DNA from 4 places in the Arthrobacter sp. B0427-1-12 genome. Region 3 is predicted to be linked to each of the others. Evidence: riboswitches for the same ligand, from Rfam matches in the RefSeq annotation. Region 3 holds a riboswitch; each other region holds the start of a gene.
The links. A riboswitch is a leader RNA that binds a small molecule or an ion and turns the genes downstream of it on or off. The one in region 3 is predicted to bind S-adenosylmethionine.

Region 1 (4,638 bases), on a different contig from region 3:
CCGGCGAAGTGCCGGTCCTGCCGGATGGCCAGGACCTGAGCCTGTGCGAACGCGATCTGCTCCGCGGTGCTGGCCGCGCCGCAGGCGATGACGCCGCAGTGCTCCACCCGGTCCGGGAAGGTCACACCCCATTCAAGCGCACGGGCGCCGCCCATCGACCCTCCGATCACCGCGCGCCAGCGCGGGATGCCCAGCTGGTCGGCCAGCAGGGCCTCCGCCCGCACGGAATCGCGGATGGTCACGAACGGGAAGCGTGACCCCCAGGGCCGGCCCTCCGGATCCGCGGAAGCGGGACCGGTGGAGCCGTAGCAGCCGCCGAGCATGTTGACCGAGACCACGAAGTAGCGATCCGTATCCACCGTCTTTCCGGGGCCGACAAGCACGTCCCACCAGCCGGCCTCCTCCGCCTCGCCCTGAGCCACGTGCGAGCTGCCGGTCAGCGCATGCTCGATAAGCACTGCGTTGGAAGCATCCTCGTTGAGGGTGCCCCAGGTTTCATAGGCCAGCTCCACCTCCGGCAGGTAGCCGCCGGTCTCCAGCTGGAATTCGCCAATGGAGGCGGTCAGGAGCGTCCCGTCCGGGACGCGCCGCAGGCCGGCGGGGTCAATGGTGCGTTCCGGCTCAGCCGCCGGCTGCGCCTCCTGCGGATACGGCAAAACCCGGGACGGAGCTTCCGTCCCAGGTCCGCCGCGGAACACGGTATTCGCTACGGTTGTACGTTCCTGTGGTTGCACTGCTGTCACGCTTGTTTTGCCGCCCTAAATCCTGCATCCAAATCAGCAAGGATATCGTCGATGTGTTCGATTCCGACCGCCAGCCGCACCAGCCCGGGAGTGACTCCCGCGGCAAGCTGTTCGGCTTCGGTCAGCTGGCTGTGGGTCGTGGACGCCGGATGGATGACCAGCGACCGCACATCTCCAACATTAGCCACATGCGAATGCAGCTCCAGCGCATCCACGAACCGCTTGCCGGCCTCCACGCCGCCGGCGATGTTGAAGGACACGATCGCGCCGGTGCCCTTCGGACCGTACTTGAGCCCCCGCTCGTACCACGGGCTGGAAGGCAGGCCGGCATACGCAACCGACTCGACGGCGTCGTGTTTCTGCAGCCACTCGGCAACCTGCTTGGCGTTGGACACATGCCGTTCGACCCGCAGGCTCAGTGTTTCCAGGCCCTGGGCAATCAGGAAGGCATTGAACGGCGAGACCGCCGATCCCAGGTCGCGCAGCAGCTGGACGCGCGCCTTCAGGATGTAGGACAGGTTGGCGCCCAGCGGGCTGCCCTCCCCCAGGTCGCGGGCATAGACCAGGCCGTTGTAGCTCTCATCCGGGGTGTTGAAACCGGGGAACCTCTCCGGATCGGCACCGTAGTTGAACCGGCCCGAATCGACGATGACGCCGGCAATGGAGGTGCCGTGGCCGCCCAGGTACTTGGTCGCCGAATGGACCACGACGTCGGCACCCCACTCGATCGGCCGGATCAGGTACGGCGTGGCCAGGGTATTGTCCACGATCAGCGGCACGCCTGCCTCGTGGGCAATTGCGCTGATGCCTTCAAGGTCCAGCACGTCCTGCCGCGGGTTGGAGACCACCTCGCCGAAGAAGGCCTTGGTATTCGGGCGGACCGCAGCCCGCCATTCGTCCAGGTTGTCCGGATCGGAAACGAACGTCGTCTCGACGCCGAGCTTCTTCAGGGTGTGCTTGAACAGGTTCTGGGTTCCGCCGTAGAGGCTGGGGCTGGCCACGATATGGTCGCCCGCTTCGGCGACGTTCAGGATCGCGAAGGACGCTGCGGCCTGCCCGGAGGACAGCAGCAGGGCACCTACGCCGCCTTCGAGGTCCGCGATCCGCGTTTCCACCGCTTCAGTCGTGGGATTGCCGATGCGGGTGTAGATCGGCGCCAGTTCGGCCAGGGCGAAGCGGTTGGCCGCACTCTCCGCACTCGGAAAGACAAAGGACGTGGTCTGGTAGATCGGCAAGGCCCGCGCCCCCGTGGCGGAGTCCGGCTCCTGGCCAATGTGGATCTGGCGCGTTTCGAATGACCATTTATTGGACATAGCGTCCCTTTCCGTTTTGGGCCGCATGTATCCAGCTGGCTGTGCCAGGTGGGTGTGAGGCCCGCGCTTGCGGCGTATCTTGTGATACCCGCCTGGTCTTCACCCGGGGCACCCCACCGCGGTTGGAGGGTTGCCGGCCAGCAAGCCGGGGCTTATTTGCTGGCACTCATGACCTGGATCCAGTGTCCTGAGGGAGCCCGACGGTCCGCAACAATGTGACGCGATGTGAACCTGCAGCAGCGCACGCTACATTTCGGACGCGCGTAACAAAAGATTCCTCCAGGCGACGGGAACGATTCACTTAGGCTCGCCTTAGTCGAGAGCCAGATCACAAAGTGCAAATATGTCCGTATGCGCCTGGACCATGTTTCTTATGCCTGTGAACCTGACGGTCTGGCGGCCACCGCCGACCGCATCGCCGACCAGCTCGGCATCAAGCCCGTCAAGGGCGGAATCCATCCCCGTTTCGGTACCCGGAACATGATTTTCTCGCTCACCAACGGGCAGTACCTCGACGTCCTCGAGGTACTGGACCATCCCGTGTCCGACAAGGCTCCCTTCGGCCAGGCCGTGCGTGCGCGCTCCGAAGCGGGCGGCGGCTGGATGGGCTGGTGCGTCGCCGTTGACGACCTGGCCCCGTTCGAAAAGCGCCTGGGCCGCAACGCCGTCCCCGGCAACCGCAAGTTCCCGGACGGCCGCGAGCTGCTCTGGCAGCAGATCGGCATCAAGGGCCTGATCGCGGACCCGCAGGTTCCGTTCATGGTCAAGTGGGAAAGCGATCCTTCCCTGCACCCGTCCAACGCCTTCCCGGCCACGGTGCGGTTGGCATCGATGACGATCGCCGGCTCGGCCGAACGGGTGACCGAATGGCTGGGCACCCCGGTGGAGCATCCGCTGGACGACGTGAAGGTGGACTGGATCGCGCCGAACGGCACGCCCGGCATTGTTTCCGTCACGTTTGACACGGCCAACGGCTTGGTGACGATTTAGCTGCCGATGCCGATCGCCGGACCGAAGAGGGCATAGCCAACGAAGCCGGCGATATCGAGGAGCGCGTGGGCCACGACCAGTGGTATCACGCGCTTCGTCTTTAAGTAGGCATAGCCGAAAATGAGGCCCATCAGGACATTGCCGATGAACGGGCCGAACCCCTGGTAGAGGTGGTAGCTGCCACGGATCAGCGCGCTGACGACGACGGTCGTCGGCACCGCCCAGCCGAACCTGCCGAAGCGGTCGAAGAGGTAGGCCACCACGATGACCTCCTCCAGCACGGCGTGGCGCAGCGCCGACAGGATCAGCACCGGCAGGGTCCACCAGTAGGTGTCCAGTGCGGTGGGCACGATCGCCGTCGTCAACCCGAGTGCGCGGCCGGCGGCATAGACGCCCAGCGTGCCCGCTCCGATCACCGCCGCCAGCCCGAAACCCAGCCCGAAGTCCACCGCCGGCCGCGCAAAGGTAAAGCCGATCCGCCGGAACGCGGACCGGCCCGGCTCCGTCATGAGGAACAGCACCAGGGCCACCGGCACCAACGTAAAGACGATGTCCAGCAGCTGGTAGGTCAGGTCGAAGTACTGGCGGTCGTTCAGGCCGGGGTTGAGCGTGGTGGTCTGTCCGGACAGCGGACCCTGGGTGAGCTTGTCCAGCAGGTTGACCACTGCGTAGACGGCCGACTGTCCCAGCGAAAGCCCCAGGACAATGAGGACCTCCGCCCGCAGCCCGGCCAGGCTGCGGGGCCGCTCCAGCTGCCGGGCCCCGATGGACGATCCCGTGGATGATGACGGCTGATCACTGTGCATGCGTACTATCTTGCCTGCTGCTTGACTGCAGCGATCGCTTACCTGCACTGGCCAGGCGGCCGCAGTGCTCCGATCGCATCCCGCAACAGGTCCGCCGGGTCGCCCAGGGTCTCATGAATGCCGTTGCGGGCCACGATCCTGCCGCCGATGGAGACCGCGGCAACGTCGGCGGCGGTCGCCACCAGCGGCAGCTGCTCCGGGGCCGCGCCGGCGGTGCGGACTGTGTCCGTGCGGATTTCCATCCAGTCGTCCGGACACGGGCTTCCGGCAAGGGGGTCCAGCCCAGACTGGTCCAGCCCAGACTGGTCCAGCCCAGACTGGTCCAGTCCAGGCTGGTCCAGGCCAGGCTGGTCCAGGCCGAGGCTGCGCCTGCCGCCGGCCGTGGCTGCCTCCAGCAGCTGCTGCGGCGTGAAACGGCCGCGGATGCCGCTGCGCAGGCGCTCCCCGTGCTCCAGCGCCCGCATTTCCAGCCAGGGATCAACGACGGCGTGCTGGTCCGTTCCCAGCGCCAGGGCGGCTCCGGCGGCGGCAAGCTCGACGCCGGGGCCTATCCCGTCGGCGAGGTCGGCCTCCGTGGTGGGACACAGAACAACAGAGCAGCCGGCGGCGCCCAGCAGCTCAATTTCCCGCGGGTCCAGATGGGTCGCATGGATTGCGGACAGCCGGGCGGTGAGCAGCCCGCTGCGGTGCAGCAGTTCCGTAGGACCCAGGCCATAGACTGCCCGGCACTGCGCATTTTCCACCGGCTGTTCGGACAGGTGGATGTGCAGTGGGATGTCCGGGTCC
Region 2 (4,638 bases), on a different contig from region 3:
GGTGCTGGTGCTGGAGGAAACCGCCCGCGCCCTGCCGGACCTGGTCCTGACCGGCCCCGAACCGGAATGGCTGCGGCTGCTGTCCTTCCAGGCACCGCTGGCCGTGACCGTCACCGGCACCGGCACCGGAACCGGAACCGCAACGGGAACCGCCGGGTCCCGGCCGGCCATGGCGGGGCGGTCCTGATGCCCGCTTCCCCGGCCGCACGAGCACCCGGGCTTCCCCGGATCGTGGTGGTCACCGGCACCGACACCGGGGTGGGCAAGACCATGACGACGGCAGCGCTGGCCGCCGCCCTCACCTCGCCGGCATGGGGCAGCCGGACGGTGGCCGCCTACAAGCCGGCCCAAACCGGAGTCGAGGACGGCGAGCCTGGCGACTCGGACGAAGTGCGGCGCCTGGCCGGCCTGGCGGCGGTTTCCGACGGCGCCCGGCTGCGGGCACCGATGGCCCCGGTGGCCGCCGCCCTCCGCGAGGACGCCCGGCTGCCCGGCCTGGAGGTTCATGTGGACCGGATCCGGCAGCTCGCCGCAACCCACAACCACGTGCTGGTGGAGGGCGCCGGCGGCTTGCTGGTCGAACTGGACTCGGCCAGGCATACGCTGGCGGACCTCGCGGCGGACCTCAGCGGCGGGGCCGGCACCCGCTCCGACCCGCCATCCGCCCTGACCGTAGGCGTCATCGTCGTCGCCCGCAGCGGCCTGGGAACCCTCAACCACTGCCTGCTCACACTGGAGGCGCTGGACCGGCGCGGGCTGGCGGTGGCGGGCGTGGTGATCGGCGCGTGGCCCGAGGAACCGGACGAGGTGGAAGCCAGCAATGCCGAGTACCTGCGCGGCCTGCACGTGCCGCTGGCCGGTGCCATCCCCGCCGGCGCGCCCGCTCTGGAGCCCCGCGTCTTCCAAAGCCTCGCCCCGCAATGGCTCAGTGGGCTCGCCCCCTCCCGCTGACCTGCCCCCGTTCACTCCGCAGCACACGTTCATTTAAGCGCCCATTCGTGCGTTTCGCGCAAAGTCAGCGGGAGGGGAAGGTGCATTAAATGACGACGCCGGCACTTAGGTTCCGTCTGCCGGGGGAACCCGAGTGCCGGCGTCGAGCCTGAGGGCGTCAGGCGGCGACGCGCCGCTCTGCCAGCGCCGCCCGCTCCTGGACGGCCGGGTCCTTCGCGGCCAGCGCCGCCCAGGTGGTCAGGCCGGCCAGCAGCACCAGGTAGCCGCAGATCAGCCACGGCTCGTTGCCGCCCAGCTCCAGCAGGGACGCGGCGATGAACGGGGTCAGGCCGCCGGAGAGCACGGTGCCCACCTGGTAGCCGAAGGAGACGCCGCTGTAGCGCAGGTGCACGGGGAACTGCTCCGCGAACCAGGCCGCCTGCGGTCCGTAGATGGAATCGTGCAGCAGGTTCATGCCCACGATCATCACCAGCGGCAGCAGCACCAGCGGCCCATTATCCAGGAACCAGAAGAACGGCCAGATGAATGCGGCTATGCCGACGGCGCTGCTCACGGCGATCCGGCGCCGGCCCACCTTGTCCGAGAGCCAGCCCCAGAACGGGCCGGAGATGATGCCCAGCGCGGAAACGATCAGGATGGCGGTCAGGCCGGCGGCGCTGTCGTCGCGGCGTTCTTTCAGGTAGCTGAGGATGTAGACGGTGAGGAGGAAGAACAGTGCCGGCTGGGCCAGGCGCAGGCCGATGGTGATCAGGATGGCCCGCGGGTGTTCGCGCAGCACTCGCTTGACCGGCCAGGCCTCCACCTGCTTCTCCTCCTTGAGTTCCTTGAACTCCGGTGCGTCATCCACGCCCAGGCGGATCACCAGGCCCACCACCACCAGCACGGCGGAGAGCAGGAACGGGATGCGCCAGCCGAAGGCGGCGAACTGCTCGGCGCCCAGCACCGACTGGGTCACCGCGAAGGCACCCGTGGCCAGCAGCATGCCCGCGGCGGAGCCGATCTGGGTGAAGCTGCCGAAGAAACCGCGCAGGTGGCTCGGCGCGTGCTCGACGGACAGCAGGGCGGAACCGCCCCACTCGGCGCCGGCGGACAGGCCCTGCAGCAGGCGCAGCAGCACCAGGCCGACGACGGCGAACCAGCCCGCCTGCGCGAAGGTCGGCAGCAGGCCGATCGCCGTGGAGGCGATGCCCATGGTCAGCAGCGAGATCACCAGCAGCGACTTGCGGCCGATCCGGTCGCCCAGCTGGCCGGCCACGATGCCGCCAACGGGGCGGGCGAAGAAGCCCACCGCGAAGGTGGCGAAGGAGGCCAGGATGCCACCGATCGGCGTGGAGGACGGGAAGAACTGCTGGTTGAAGATCAGCGCGGCGGCTGTGCCGTAGAGGTAGAAGTCGTACCACTCGATAGTGGTGCCGACGAACGCGGAGGACAGCACCCGCTTCTTGCGGGCGATGTGGGTACCGATGCTCTCAGGGCGCTCCCCGACAGCGGGCAGTGTTGCAGTCATGGTGGACCTTCAAGGCTCGCGGCGCCCGCGGAACGATGCGCCATACTTACGCGCCCGATCCTGCGCCGGGTCCGCGTCGAATCGTCACCTGGGGCACCCCACTACAGCGGCGAGGGTTGCCGTCCAGCCGGCCAGGGCCTTGTGGCTGGAACTCTTGATTCTGGTACCGATTCTGCAGGGCAGGTCCGTCACACTGCAAAATCCGCCGTCCCTGACGGTAATGCTTCGCAACACTTTCGATTCGGAAACCGGACCGTGCTAGGGGCTTGTGCCCTGCAGCAGGTCGTAGGAATGTGGACTCCATGCCGGCACATCCAAGCGAGGACGCATCAATGTCGATCAATCTGGTTCCCGATCTCCCCGACGCTTTCGCCGCGCTGCCCCGCTTTACCCGGGATCCCGCCGACCTTGAACTCGTCCGCACCGACCGCTCCGGCTATGTGCCCCCGACGCTGCCCGACGGCGTCGTGCTGGCCGAGTCCCTCCAGGATGTGGTGGATACCCTCCGCGCGGCCAGCGCCCACCGGCTGCCGGTGGTGCCCCGCGGGGCCGGCACCGGCCTGGCCGCCGGCGCCTCGGCGCAGGCCGGGGAGATCGTGCTGGACGTCAGCCGGATGAACCGGATCCTGCGCATCGACCCGGTGGAGCAGCTCGCCGTCGTCGAACCCGGCGTCCTGAACGCCGAACTGAACGCGGCCGCCGCCGAATTCGGACTCTTCTATGCCCCGGATCCGGCCAGCACGCTCTACTGCTCCATCGGCGGCAATATCGCCACCAATGCCGGCGGCATGCGCTGCGCCAAGTATGGCGTGACCCGCGAGTCCGTCCTGGCCCTGAAAGTTGTCCTGGCCGACGGCCGCGTGCTGGTTACCGGCACCGAAACCATTAAGGCCGTGACCGGCTACGACATGAACGCCCTGTTCATCGGCTCCGAAGGCACCCTCGGCGTCGTCGTCGAGGCGACCCTACGGCTGCGGCCGATGCCGGTGGCCACTGCGACCGTCGCCGCCTACTTCCGCGATGTTGAAAGCGCAGCCGCGGCGGCCTCCGCCGTCGTCGCCGCGCGGGCCACCCCGGCGTTACTGGAACTGGTCGACGGACCCACCCTAGGGGCCATCGATCTGGCCACGGGCACGGACCACCGGCAGCGCGGCGGTGCCTTCCTGCTGGCCCAGACGGACGTTTCGGTGCCGAAATCGAGCGCGACGTGGTGCTCAAGGCCATCGAACCGTTCGCCGAATCCGTCTTCGTCCCCCAGGACCCGGTCCAGGCGGAAGCGCTGGTGCAGGCACGCCGGGATGCGATCCCGTCGCTCCAACAACTGGGGCGCACCTCCATCGGCGACGTCGGCGTGCCGCGGAACCGGCTGGCCGAGATCGTCACCGGCATCCAGGAGATTTCCCGGGACACCGGGGTCAGGATCTACACGATTGCCCACGCCGCCGACGGCAACCTGCACCCGATGATCGTCGTCGAACCCGGGGAGTCGATCACCACCGGCGCCCCGAAGGAGGCGCTGGGACGCATGTTCGAACTCGCCCGGTCCCTGGGCGGGACGCTGACCGGTGAGCACGGCGTCGGCCTGCTCAAGCAGGACTGGGTCACCGCCGAGGTCGGCGACCTCTCCCGCGAACTGCAGCACCGCATCAAGGCGGCCCTGGACCCGCTGAACATCCTCAACCCAGGCAAGGCGATCTAAAGCAGCGGTTTCCCGTCAAAGTCCGACGGCGGCACTCGCCGGAGTGCCGCCGTCGGGCTTCTGTGCGGTTCAGCCGGTGCCGGCTGCCCTCAGCGCTTCTTCATGCGGGCGACCGGATCCGCGGACGCATCCGTGGCGCCCTTGGCCCGCTTCTCCGCGCGGCGCTGCTTGATGGATTTGGTCGGTTTCTTGTGTTCGTCCCGGTGCGGGGTCTTGTCAGGCATGGTGCTCTCCAACGGCGGATTCCAGGGGGCTGCGTGTGCCGTCCGCGCCGTCCCGAATTGAACAATACGCCGGTTCTGCACAGATGCAACGGGTTCCCGACCGCATCCTGTTCTTCCTCAGTTCCCGGGGCTGGCCGGTCCCAACGGTGGCCCTGTCAGAGCACCAGGCTCAGCGGCAGGATCAGCAGGATTGCGACGACCGAGGCCACGGAGACGCCGACGCTCACCGTCTTCAGGGCACCCCGCACAGTCTGGCC
Region 3 (4,638 bases):
GGGCGGTGACGATCTTCGCATGGTCCTGCGCCTTGCCGGCATCCGTCAGCACGACGAAGGCGGCGATGGCGTGGCCGGTTTTGGGATCGGCTACGGGGGCAACGCCTGCTTCGACGACCCACGGGTGGGAGACGAGGGCGGATTCGATTTCGATGGTGGAGAGGCGGTGGCCGGAGACGTTGAGGACGTCGTCGACCCGGCCCAGGATCCAGGTATCCCCATCCTCGTCGTACTTCGCGCCGTCGCCAGCCAGGAACCAGCCCTGTTCCGCGTACTTGCGCCAGTAGGAATCGAGGTAGCGCTGGGGGTTGCCCCACACGGTGCGGGCCATCGCAGGACCGGTCTGGTCCACCACGATGTAACCCTGGACGCCCGGCGCAACCGGTGCGCCGTCGTCGTCCACGATCTTGGTGCCCACACCCGGAAGCGCACGCGTCGCGCAGCCGGGCTTGAACACCGTGTCCGTCTGGCGGGGGGAGAGGATCGTCGCGCCGGTCTCCGACTGCCACCAGGTATCGATCATCGGCACTTCGTTGCGGCCGATGTTCCCGCGGAACCAGCGCCATGCCTCCGGGTTGGTGGCCTCCCCGACGGTGCCCAGCAGGCGGATGGAGGAGAGGTCGTAATCCGCCGGTACGCCGTCGGGGAACCAGCCCATCAGGGACCGCACCAGCGTCGGCGCGGTGTAGTAGCTGGTGACGCCGTAACGTTCGATGATTTCGAAGTGCCGGCCTGGATGGGGAGTGTTCGGGGTGCCTTCGTAGATCACCTGGGTGACGCCGTTGGACAGCGGTCCGTAGATCTCGTACGTGTGCGCCGTGACCCAGGCCAGGTCCGCGGTGCACCAGTGGACGTCCTTCTCCCGCTGCGCCGGATCCGGATTGCTGAAGAGGTACTCGTAGCTCCAGGAGGCCTGCGTCAGGTAGCCGCCGGAGGTGTGGACCAGGCCCTTGGGCTTGCCGGTGGTGCCGGAGGTGTACATGATGAACAGCGGCGTTTCGGCGTCGAACGCCTCCGGTTCGTGGACCTCGGAGGCGGTGTCGACGACCTCGTGCCACCAGATGTCCCGGCCCTCGACCCATGCAACGTCGGTGTGACCGGTGCGGTTGACCACCAGCACATGCTCGATTGCGTTGTCGCCGGAGACGGCTTCGTCCGCGTTGGCTTTGACCGGGACGGCCTGGCCGCGGCGGAACTGGCCGTCCGTGGTGACCAGCAGCTTGGCGCGGGTGTCTTCGACCCGGAACTTCAGTGCTTCGGCGGAAAAACCGCCGAAGACCAGCGAGTGGATGGCGCCGATCCGGGCCACGGCCAGGGTGATGATGACGGTTTCGGGAATCACCGGCAGGTAGATGACCACACGGTCGCCCTTGGTGATGCCCAGCGCCAGCAGTGCGTTGGCGGCCTGGGAGACTTCCTTCTGGAGTTCGGCGTAGGTGATGGAGCGGCGGTCGCCGGGCTCGCCTTCGAAGTGCAGCGCCACTTTGTCTCCGCGGCCCGCGGCGACATGCCGGTCGACGCAGTTGACGGCGACGTTCAGCGTGCCCCCGGAGAACCACTCGATCTTCGGCACACTAAGGTGGGGTTCGCCGTCGTCATTAATCCCCCCGGTGGGCCGGGCCGGCTCCCAGGTGTGGGGCGTATGCCACGGCGTTTCCCACTGCAGCCTGCGGGCCGCCTCCTCCCAGAAGGCGATCCGTTCGGTTTCGGTGGCGACGTCAGCGGCGGAAGTGCTCTGCGCGGCGATGGCAGTCATAGGGTGTGCTGGTCCTTTGTGGTGGTGCGGAAGATGCGGGGGCGCGTCACGCGCGCGCGGAACTGCAGCTGCACATTCGCATCGACGGCGGCCGCCTGCGGGACGGCAGGGCAGGGAAGGCCGCGGCGGCGCGGGATGCGGCAAATTCAGGCATAAAGCACACTCCATCGGTCCTGGCAGTAGCACCTTGCTGATGGCTGTGAAGCATCAGAGGGTTGCTGCGGCGTCGTCGATCCAGGTCTCTCGGCCGCTCGGGATGGTCACCTCCAATGAAACGGGACACGGCGGCCCCGGAGCAAATCGGCGTAACAAACCGACCTCTCCGCACCCTTTCCGCAAGGCGTAGTCTGGCCCTGTTGATTGCGTACCGGACCAGGCTGCTGGAGGCAGAACGTGGCACACGAAAATGATCCTGAGGTCATCCGCAGACTGCTGACGGCCCCCGGCCGCTGGGCCATCGTCGGACTTTCCAACAATCCGCGCCGCGTTGCGCTGGGAGTCTCCAAATACCTGATGGACGGGCTGGGCATGCAGATCGTTCCGGTGAGCCTTAAGGGCGACGACGTCCACGGGCAAAGAGGCTACAAAAAGCTCGCGGACGTCCCCGGCGGGATCGACGTCGTCGACTTCTTCGTCAACTCACAGAAGGTGGGGCCGCTGGTGGACGAAGCCATCGCCGTGGGCGCGAAAGCGGTCTGGCTGCAGCTGGGCGTCATCGATGAAGCGGCCGCCCAGCGCGCCAAGGACGCCGGCCTTGAGGTAGTGATGGACACCTGCCCGGCCATCGAGGCGCCGCGGTTCGGGCTGTGATTGGCCGCTGACCTGCGGCCCTGAAGCCCCGTTACGGGATGTGACGTAACTTATTCGCTTTTTGACGGGTCCGGCTTTTGAATGGGTGCGTAACCATCCCGAGCGGCCGAGAGACCTGGATCGACGACGCCGCAGCAACCCCCTCCCGTTTTTGCCAAGGGAGCAGGGTGCTACTGCCAGGACCGATGGAGAAGCAACTGCTTTCGTTGGTCTCCCTGACCGCGCCCGTATCCGCGCCGGCCAGGGGTTCCTTTGGCGACGGCGGCGCGCCTCTTCTCGGGCTTAGACCCAAGGAGATCGACGTGATACCAACAACAGCGGCAGCGCCCGGCAACGGCGGTGCCCAGTGATAGACATCCAGAACGTCTCGACTGTCTTCCGGGCGGATGCCGGCGAATTCACCGCCGTCGACAACATCTCGCTGCACATCCCGCGGGGCAGCATCCAGGGGATCATCGGCTTCTCCGGAGCCGGCAAGTCGACCCTGCTGCGCAACATCAACCTGCTCGAGCGGCCCACCTCCGGGCGGGTGCTGGTGGACGGCGTGGACCTGGTGGAGCTGTCCGACCCCGAACTGCGCACCAAGCGCCACGACATCGGCATGATCTTCCAGCACTTCAATCTGCTCAACAACCTCACCGCCCAGCAGAACGTCGAGCTGTCCCTGAAGTTCGCGGGTGTGGGACCGGCCGAGCGGCGGCGCCGCGCGGCCGAGGCGCTGGCGATTGTTGACCTGGCTGACAAGGCGAAGACCTACCCCGCCAAGCTCTCCGGCGGCCAGAAGCAGCGCGTCGCGATCGCCCGCGCCCTGGCCACCGAGCCCAAGGTGCTGCTCTGCGACGAGCCGACCTCCGCCGTCGACCCCAGAACCACAGCCTCCGTGCTGCAGTACCTCAGCGACGTCAACGCGAAGTTCGGCATCACCATCGTGGTGGTCACGCACGAAATGAACGTCATCAAGGCCATCGCCGACAACGTGGCCGTGATGGAGGACGGACGGGTGGTCGAGCAGTTCGACCTGGCCGAACTGGACCGGCCGGGTTTCTCGCCCGGCACCTCGATTGGCCGCTACCTGATTTCCGACGACATCGAGCTCGAGCGCATCCACCGGCCGGGGGAGCTGGCCAGTGCTTGAGCGCATCATCGAGGTCTGGCCGGAAATTGTCGCCGCCATGGGCGAGACCCTCACCATGCTGCTGGTGGCCATCCCGCTGGCCGTCCTGCTGGGCACGCCGCTGGGGGTGCTGCTGTACTCCATCGGCCCCAACGGCCTGAAGCACAAGCCGAAGCTGCACCGGGTCATCGACGGCCTGGTGAACCTGATCCGGTCCTTCCCGTTCCTGATCCTGCTGATTGCGATCATCCCGCTGACCAGGCTGATCGTGGGGACGACCATCGGTACCGCCGCAGTGATCGTCCCGCTGACCATCAACGCGATCCCGTACTTTGCCCGGTTCGTGGAGCAGAACCTCTCCCAGCTGGGGACCGGCGTCGTGGAAGCGGCCCGCTCCATGGGTGCCAGCCGCCTTCAGATCGTCCGGGACGTGCTGCTGGTGGAAGCCAAGCCCGCACTGGTCGGTTCCATCACCATCATGACGGTCAGCTTCATCTCCTACTCGGCGATGGCTGGCCTGGTCGGCGGCGGCGGCATCGGTGACTTCGCCATCCGCTACGGCTACTACCGTTACGAAACCGGGCTGATGATCGCGGCGATCGTGCTGATGATTGTGCTGGTCCAGATCGTGCAGATCGGCGGATCGTTCATCGCCCGCAGGCTGGACAAACGGCTCTAGCCGCCTTCGAAATTTTCACCCGCACCACTTTCAAGGGGACCACTATGCCCAAAATCAGCCCATCCACCCCGAATGTTTCCCGACGCTCCCTGCTCCGCGGCCTCCTTGGCGCCGCCGCGGCCGTGCCCGTCCTGGGCACCGTCGGCTGCGGCCTGAGCAACGCCGGCGCCGTTTCAGGCGATGCGGGAGACAAGACCATCCGGATCATCGCCTCCAGCGTGAAGTCCTACCAGGAACCCATCACCATTGCGCAGAAGCTGCTGGCGGAGAAGGGCTGGA
Region 4 (4,638 bases), on a different contig from region 3:
GTCCAATGAGTACGCCAATCTCATCGGCGGCCCGGCCTACGAGCCGGACGAGGAAAATCCGATGCTCGGCTTCCGCGGTGCTTCCCGCTACCTTGAGCCGTCCTTTCGGGACTGCTTCGACCTGGAGTGCGAGGCGCTATCATACGTGCGCAACGAAATGGGCCTGACCAACGTCAAGCTCATGATCCCGTTCGTGCGCACCGTCGACGAGGCCGCCGGCGTGATCGATCTGCTGGACGAGAACGGGCTGCGGCGCGGCGAAAACGGGCTGGAAATCATCATGATGTGCGAACTGCCGGCCAACGCCCTGCTCGCGGACCAGTTCCTCGAGTACTTCGACGGCTTCTCCATCGGCTCCAACGACATGACCCAGCTGACCCTGGGCCTGGACCGCGATTCGGCGATCGTCGCTGGCAGCTTCGACGAGCGCAACGACGCCGTCAAGCGCCTGCTCAGCATGGCCATCCAGGCCTGCAAGGCGCACGGCAAGTACGTGGGCATCTGTGGCCAGGGACCCAGCGACCACCCGGACTTTGCCGAATGGCTGGTCGACGAGGGCATCGAATCCGTGTCGCTGAACCCGGACACCGTGGTGGATACCTGGGTGCGGCTGGCCGGTTCCAAGGAAGCCTCCGCCGTCTAGCCTGACGCGGCGCGCGGGCGCCCCGGAAGTATCCGGGGCGTCCGCGCTGGGCCACCCCTCACACCCGCTCTGCGGAACGGTTTATGTACTCGTTTACGTACTGCGCAGGACCTGCCCGGCCGCGCGCAGTGCCAGGCCGGTCAGTACCAGCATCAGCCCGGCGCCGAAGGCAAAGAGCGCCAGGCCAAACGCCACCACGGAGGTGAACAGCGACGCCCGCAGGAATGATGCCGTCATGACGGTCTGGCGCTCGGGGTCATCCTGTTCCATTTCGCCATAGGTCCTGCCGCCGGTGGCTTCGAGGGAATGTTTGTTGATCACGCCGGCCTGGATGAAGGCGTCGATCGGGCCATTGACCTGCTCGCCGGCGAACATCGGGGCATCTGCGGAGATGGGGATTCTTTCGTCGGCCAACTGGGAGCTGACGATGCCCCAGGTAATGCCGCCGCCGATGATCATGAGCGCACCGACAATGATGCTGATGAGTCCGATCAGACGGATCGTTGTCGCCTTGTGGCTGCGTTGTTCGGGGGTTAAATGCACTCCGCTTGTGGTTTCGTGTGCCATGAGGATCACTCGCTTGTGGGGGACGGATAGTTATCCGGCCGCAGAGTCAGCGGTGCCGGCATGCGGCCTACTTCAAGTATAGGAACCGCTCTAGGTTAGGACCCCTTCGGAGCGGCTCTTCTTGCCCCGCTGGGTCGGCAGCCCCCGCACGAAAAACGCATTTGTGGTGCGTCAATCGCGGAGTGAACGTTGGTGTTCGCCGACGAAGCGGTTCCGGCCCGCCCGGTAGCCGAACACTGCAGCCAGCGCACCCACCGCCAGGAACATGATGCCGGCGGCGGTGAACCCTCCGGTTCCGGCATACAGCTGACCCACCAGCAGAGTCCCGGAGGATCCGACACCGTAGCCCACGCCCTGCATCATGCCGGACAGATGCGCAGCCGTGTGGCTGTCCCGGGTGCGGAGCATGATCATGGTCAGTGCCACCGCGGTCAGGCTTCCCTGCCCCAGTCCCAGCAGCCCGGTCCACACCCAGATCAGCTCCAGCGGGCCGAAGATGCTCAATGCGAAACCGCCGCCGGTCATCAGCGCCACGGCCACGTTGAGCGCGCGCTGGTCCCGCAGTCGGGCTGCCAGTGCCGGCGCGAACAGCGATCCGGTCATCTGCAGCACGATCGAAACGGCCACAATGGCCCCGGCTGTGCCGCCGTCGATCCCGCGGTCCCGCAGGATCGGCGCTAGCCAGGTGAAGACGCTGAAGGACATCATCGCCTGCAGCACCATGAAGACGGTCACCTGCCAGGCGGTCGCCGAGCGCCAGACATTCGGTCCGGAGACCGCGACGGTGTGCCGGCCGTGATGCCGCCTCAGGGCGATGGGCGCAAACAGCAGCACGACGGCGGCAGCCGGGAGTGCCCAGAAGGCCAGCGATAACTCCCACGAGCCGGTGGCGGCATAGACCGGGTAGGTGAAGCCCGCACCGAGGGCGGCGGAGGCACACATGGCGGTGGTGTAGAGTCCGCCCATCAGTCCCAGCCGGTGCTGGAAATCCCGCTTGACGACGCCGGGCAGCAGCACATTGCCGACGGCGATGGCCGCGCCGCAGGCGCCGGTGCCGAGCATCAGTGCGGGCAGATGGCCGGCGCCGGGAACTTCCAGCCCGCGTGCGGCCAGTCCGGCCGTCAGCACGATCATTGCGCCGAGCAGGACCCGCTCGGCGCCGAAGCGCCGGGCCAGCCCCGGTGCCAGCGGGGCGAAGACACCCAGGAAGGTCACCGGGACCGTGGTCAGGACGGTAACCGCCAAGGCCGGCAGTCCGGTGGCGGCCGTGACCTCGGCCAGCACCGCGGAGAAGCTGGAGAACAGGGTCCTCAGGTTGAGTCCGATCAGCACCAGGCAGATGCCCAGATAAATGAGTCCCCGCCGACTCCTGATCTGGGTGGGTTCCGGTGCCGGAACCTCGTCAACCTCGGCGTCGACCAACAATTCGGGATCGCGGGGGCCTGGGGTCATGCAACGAACACTATACGAATGCCGGCTGCTCCAGCCGGCGGAACTCCGAACCGTGGAAGACCAGCGGCTCGTGGGCACCGTCATGCGTGGAGAAGCCGTGCACGCGCAGCAGCACCACCTGGTGGTCGCCCGCCGGGACCTCATTCTCCACCGAACAGTCCAGCCACAGGGCGGCCTGCTCCAGGAAGACCGCACCGCCGTCGGACGTGTGCAGTTCGAGGCCGGCGAAACGATCACCGGTCCGGGACGCGATCTGGCGGCAGACGCCGTCGTGCTCTGTTCCGAGGATGGAGACCCCGATGCGGTCAGCGCCTCGCAGCACCGGCCACGTCCGTGAGGTGTTCTGAACGGCGAACATGACCAGCGGCGGTTCCATCGAAACGCCCACGGTGAAGGAGGACGCCACAATACCGTTCGGCGCCCCGTCAATCTGCGCGCACAGCGCGGCAATGCCGGACGGGAAGCGGCCGAAGGCCTGACGCAGGGCGGCGGGCTGCAGGTCGTTGGTCAAAGACATGGAAGACTCCTGGCTTCGCGCACTTGATGGCGGCTCCGGGCCTGGGGCACGAAGAGCGCCGTACTTGCCTGCGCAGGTTCCTTCGCCCCGCGCGGGCCGAATCATCACCTGGAGCACCCCACTACAGCGAGAGGGTTGCCGTCCAACCAGCCAGGGCTTATGCGTTGGAGCTCATGATTCTGGCATCCAGACTAGGATCGCCTTAGTTCCAGGTCAAACATTGGACACACTTCGTAACCCCAGCTCCTTCTGCACCACGGGCATCACCTCGGTCGCCAGCAGCTCCACCGAACGCGCGGTTTCCGCGAACGGCAGCCCACCCAGGCCGACCTGGGCCATGTAGCGGTCGATGCCCAGGGCCTCATGGATCACCATGATCTTCTCGATCACTTCCTGCGGGCTGCCCACCAGCAGTCCCCCGCCCGGCTCGGTCCACAGGTCGAAGGTCTGCCGCGGGAAGTGGCCCGCGGGCCGGGGCATGTTCTGCTCGAAGTACGCCTTGTAGTAGGGATAGAAGGTGTCCCGGGCCTGCTGCGAGGTGCCGCCGACGTAGAAGTGGCCGCCGGCACCCACGGCGAGGCGGCCGGCGTCGTGCCCGTTGGCGGCGGCTGTCTGCCGGTAGTAGTCGACCAGCCGCACAAAGTGCTGGGGCCCGGACAGCAGCGCCACATACAGCGGCAGGCCCAGCCGGCCCGCGCGCTCAAAGCTGGCCGGCGTGCCGCCGACGCCCACCCAGACGGGCAGCTGCTCCTGCAGTGGTCGTGGGGCGATCTCCGCGTTCTGCAGCGACTGCGTGTGGCGGCCGGTCCAGGTGAGGTTGCGGTTTTCCCGCAGCGCCACCAGCATCTTCAGCTTTTCCTCGAACAGCTCGTCGTAGTCCGCCAGGTCATAGCCAAACAGCGGGTAGGACTCGATGAACGCACCGCGGCCGGCGAAGATCTCCGCCCGCCCGTCCGAGATCAGGTCCAGGGTGGCGAACTGCTCGAACAGGCGCACCGGGTCCTGGGTGGACAGTACAGTGACGGCCGTAGCCAGCCGCAGCTTCGTGGTCTCGCGGGCGATCGCGGCCAGCACGATTTCCGGGGCGGAAAGGGCGAAGTCGTGGCGGTGGTGCTCGCCGAGACCGAGAAAGGAAATACCTGACTGATCCGCAATCTTGGCCAGCTCGATCAGCTCGGTGAGCCGCTGGTGCGGGGACAGTCCGACGCCGGTGCCTGCGTTGCGGGTCAGCTCGCCGAAGGTGAAGATGCCGAATTCCATGGTGCTCCCTGGCTGGTGGATGGTTTCGGCTTCCAGTTTACTTGAAGTGTCAAGTTTACCGTGGGTTCTCTCGGCGCTCGCTCAGTCCAGCGGCCGCCGGTGGTGCAGCAGCCCGTGGTGGCCGTGCCGCGGACTGTGCGGGTTCATCAGCGAGTGCCTGCGGCCGTAGAACCAGTACAGGACAAGGCCGATGACCAGC

Region 1: another riboswitch for S-adenosylmethionine. It lies ahead of AC5RWU_RS15415 (bifunctional o-acetylhomoserine/o-acetylserine sulfhydrylase); the one in region 3 lies ahead of acs (acetate--CoA ligase).
Region 2: another riboswitch for S-adenosylmethionine. It lies ahead of AC5RWU_RS00310 (MFS transporter); the one in region 3 lies ahead of acs (acetate--CoA ligase).
Region 4: another riboswitch for S-adenosylmethionine. It lies ahead of AC5RWU_RS09200 (flavin reductase family protein); the one in region 3 lies ahead of acs (acetate--CoA ligase).

The regions. Positions count from the first base shown of each region.
Region 1 is NZ_JBNHIC010000026.1:34,721-39,358, reverse strand. Features, by position in the region: gene metX (homoserine O-acetyltransferase MetX) at 1-593, opposite strand, end outside; gene AC5RWU_RS15415 (bifunctional o-acetylhomoserine/o-acetylserine sulfhydrylase) at 740-2,056, opposite strand; SAM riboswitch class IV at 2,115-2,230, opposite strand; gene AC5RWU_RS15410 (VOC family protein) at 2,408-3,046, shown strand; gene AC5RWU_RS15405 (CPBP family intramembrane glutamic endopeptidase) at 3,043-3,852, opposite strand; gene AC5RWU_RS15400 (formimidoylglutamate deiminase) at 3,891-4,638, opposite strand, start outside.
Region 2 is NZ_JBNHIC010000001.1:57,610-62,247, reverse strand. Features, by position in the region: gene AC5RWU_RS00320 (cytochrome P450) at 1-187, shown strand, start outside; gene bioD (dethiobiotin synthase) at 187-951, shown strand; gene AC5RWU_RS00310 (MFS transporter) at 1,109-2,458, opposite strand; SAM riboswitch class IV at 2,496-2,618, opposite strand; partial or broken gene AC5RWU_RS00305 (FAD-binding oxidoreductase) at 2,761-3,270, shown strand; gene AC5RWU_RS00300 (FAD-binding oxidoreductase) at 3,666-4,157, shown strand; gene AC5RWU_RS00295 (hypothetical protein) at 4,247-4,381, opposite strand; gene AC5RWU_RS00290 (GntP family permease) at 4,537-4,638, opposite strand, start outside.
Region 3 is NZ_JBNHIC010000004.1:89,530-94,167, forward strand. Features, by position in the region: gene acs (acetate--CoA ligase) at 1-1,756, opposite strand, end outside; SAM riboswitch class I at 1,918-2,019, opposite strand; gene AC5RWU_RS04900 (CoA-binding protein) at 2,150-2,566, shown strand; SAM riboswitch class I at 2,657-2,758, shown strand; gene AC5RWU_RS04905 (methionine ABC transporter ATP-binding protein) at 2,913-3,701, shown strand; gene AC5RWU_RS04910 (methionine ABC transporter permease) at 3,694-4,359, shown strand; gene AC5RWU_RS04915 (MetQ/NlpA family ABC transporter substrate-binding protein) at 4,404-4,638, shown strand, end outside.
Region 4 is NZ_JBNHIC010000011.1:40,395-45,032, reverse strand. Features, by position in the region: gene ppsA (phosphoenolpyruvate synthase) at 1-643, shown strand, start outside; gene AC5RWU_RS09210 (aromatic ring-opening dioxygenase LigA) at 737-1,210, opposite strand; gene AC5RWU_RS09205 (MFS transporter) at 1,382-2,662, opposite strand; gene AC5RWU_RS09200 (flavin reductase family protein) at 2,673-3,179, opposite strand; SAM riboswitch class IV at 3,235-3,358, opposite strand; gene AC5RWU_RS09195 (LLM class flavin-dependent oxidoreductase) at 3,393-4,439, opposite strand; gene AC5RWU_RS09190 (amino acid permease) at 4,521-4,638, opposite strand, start outside.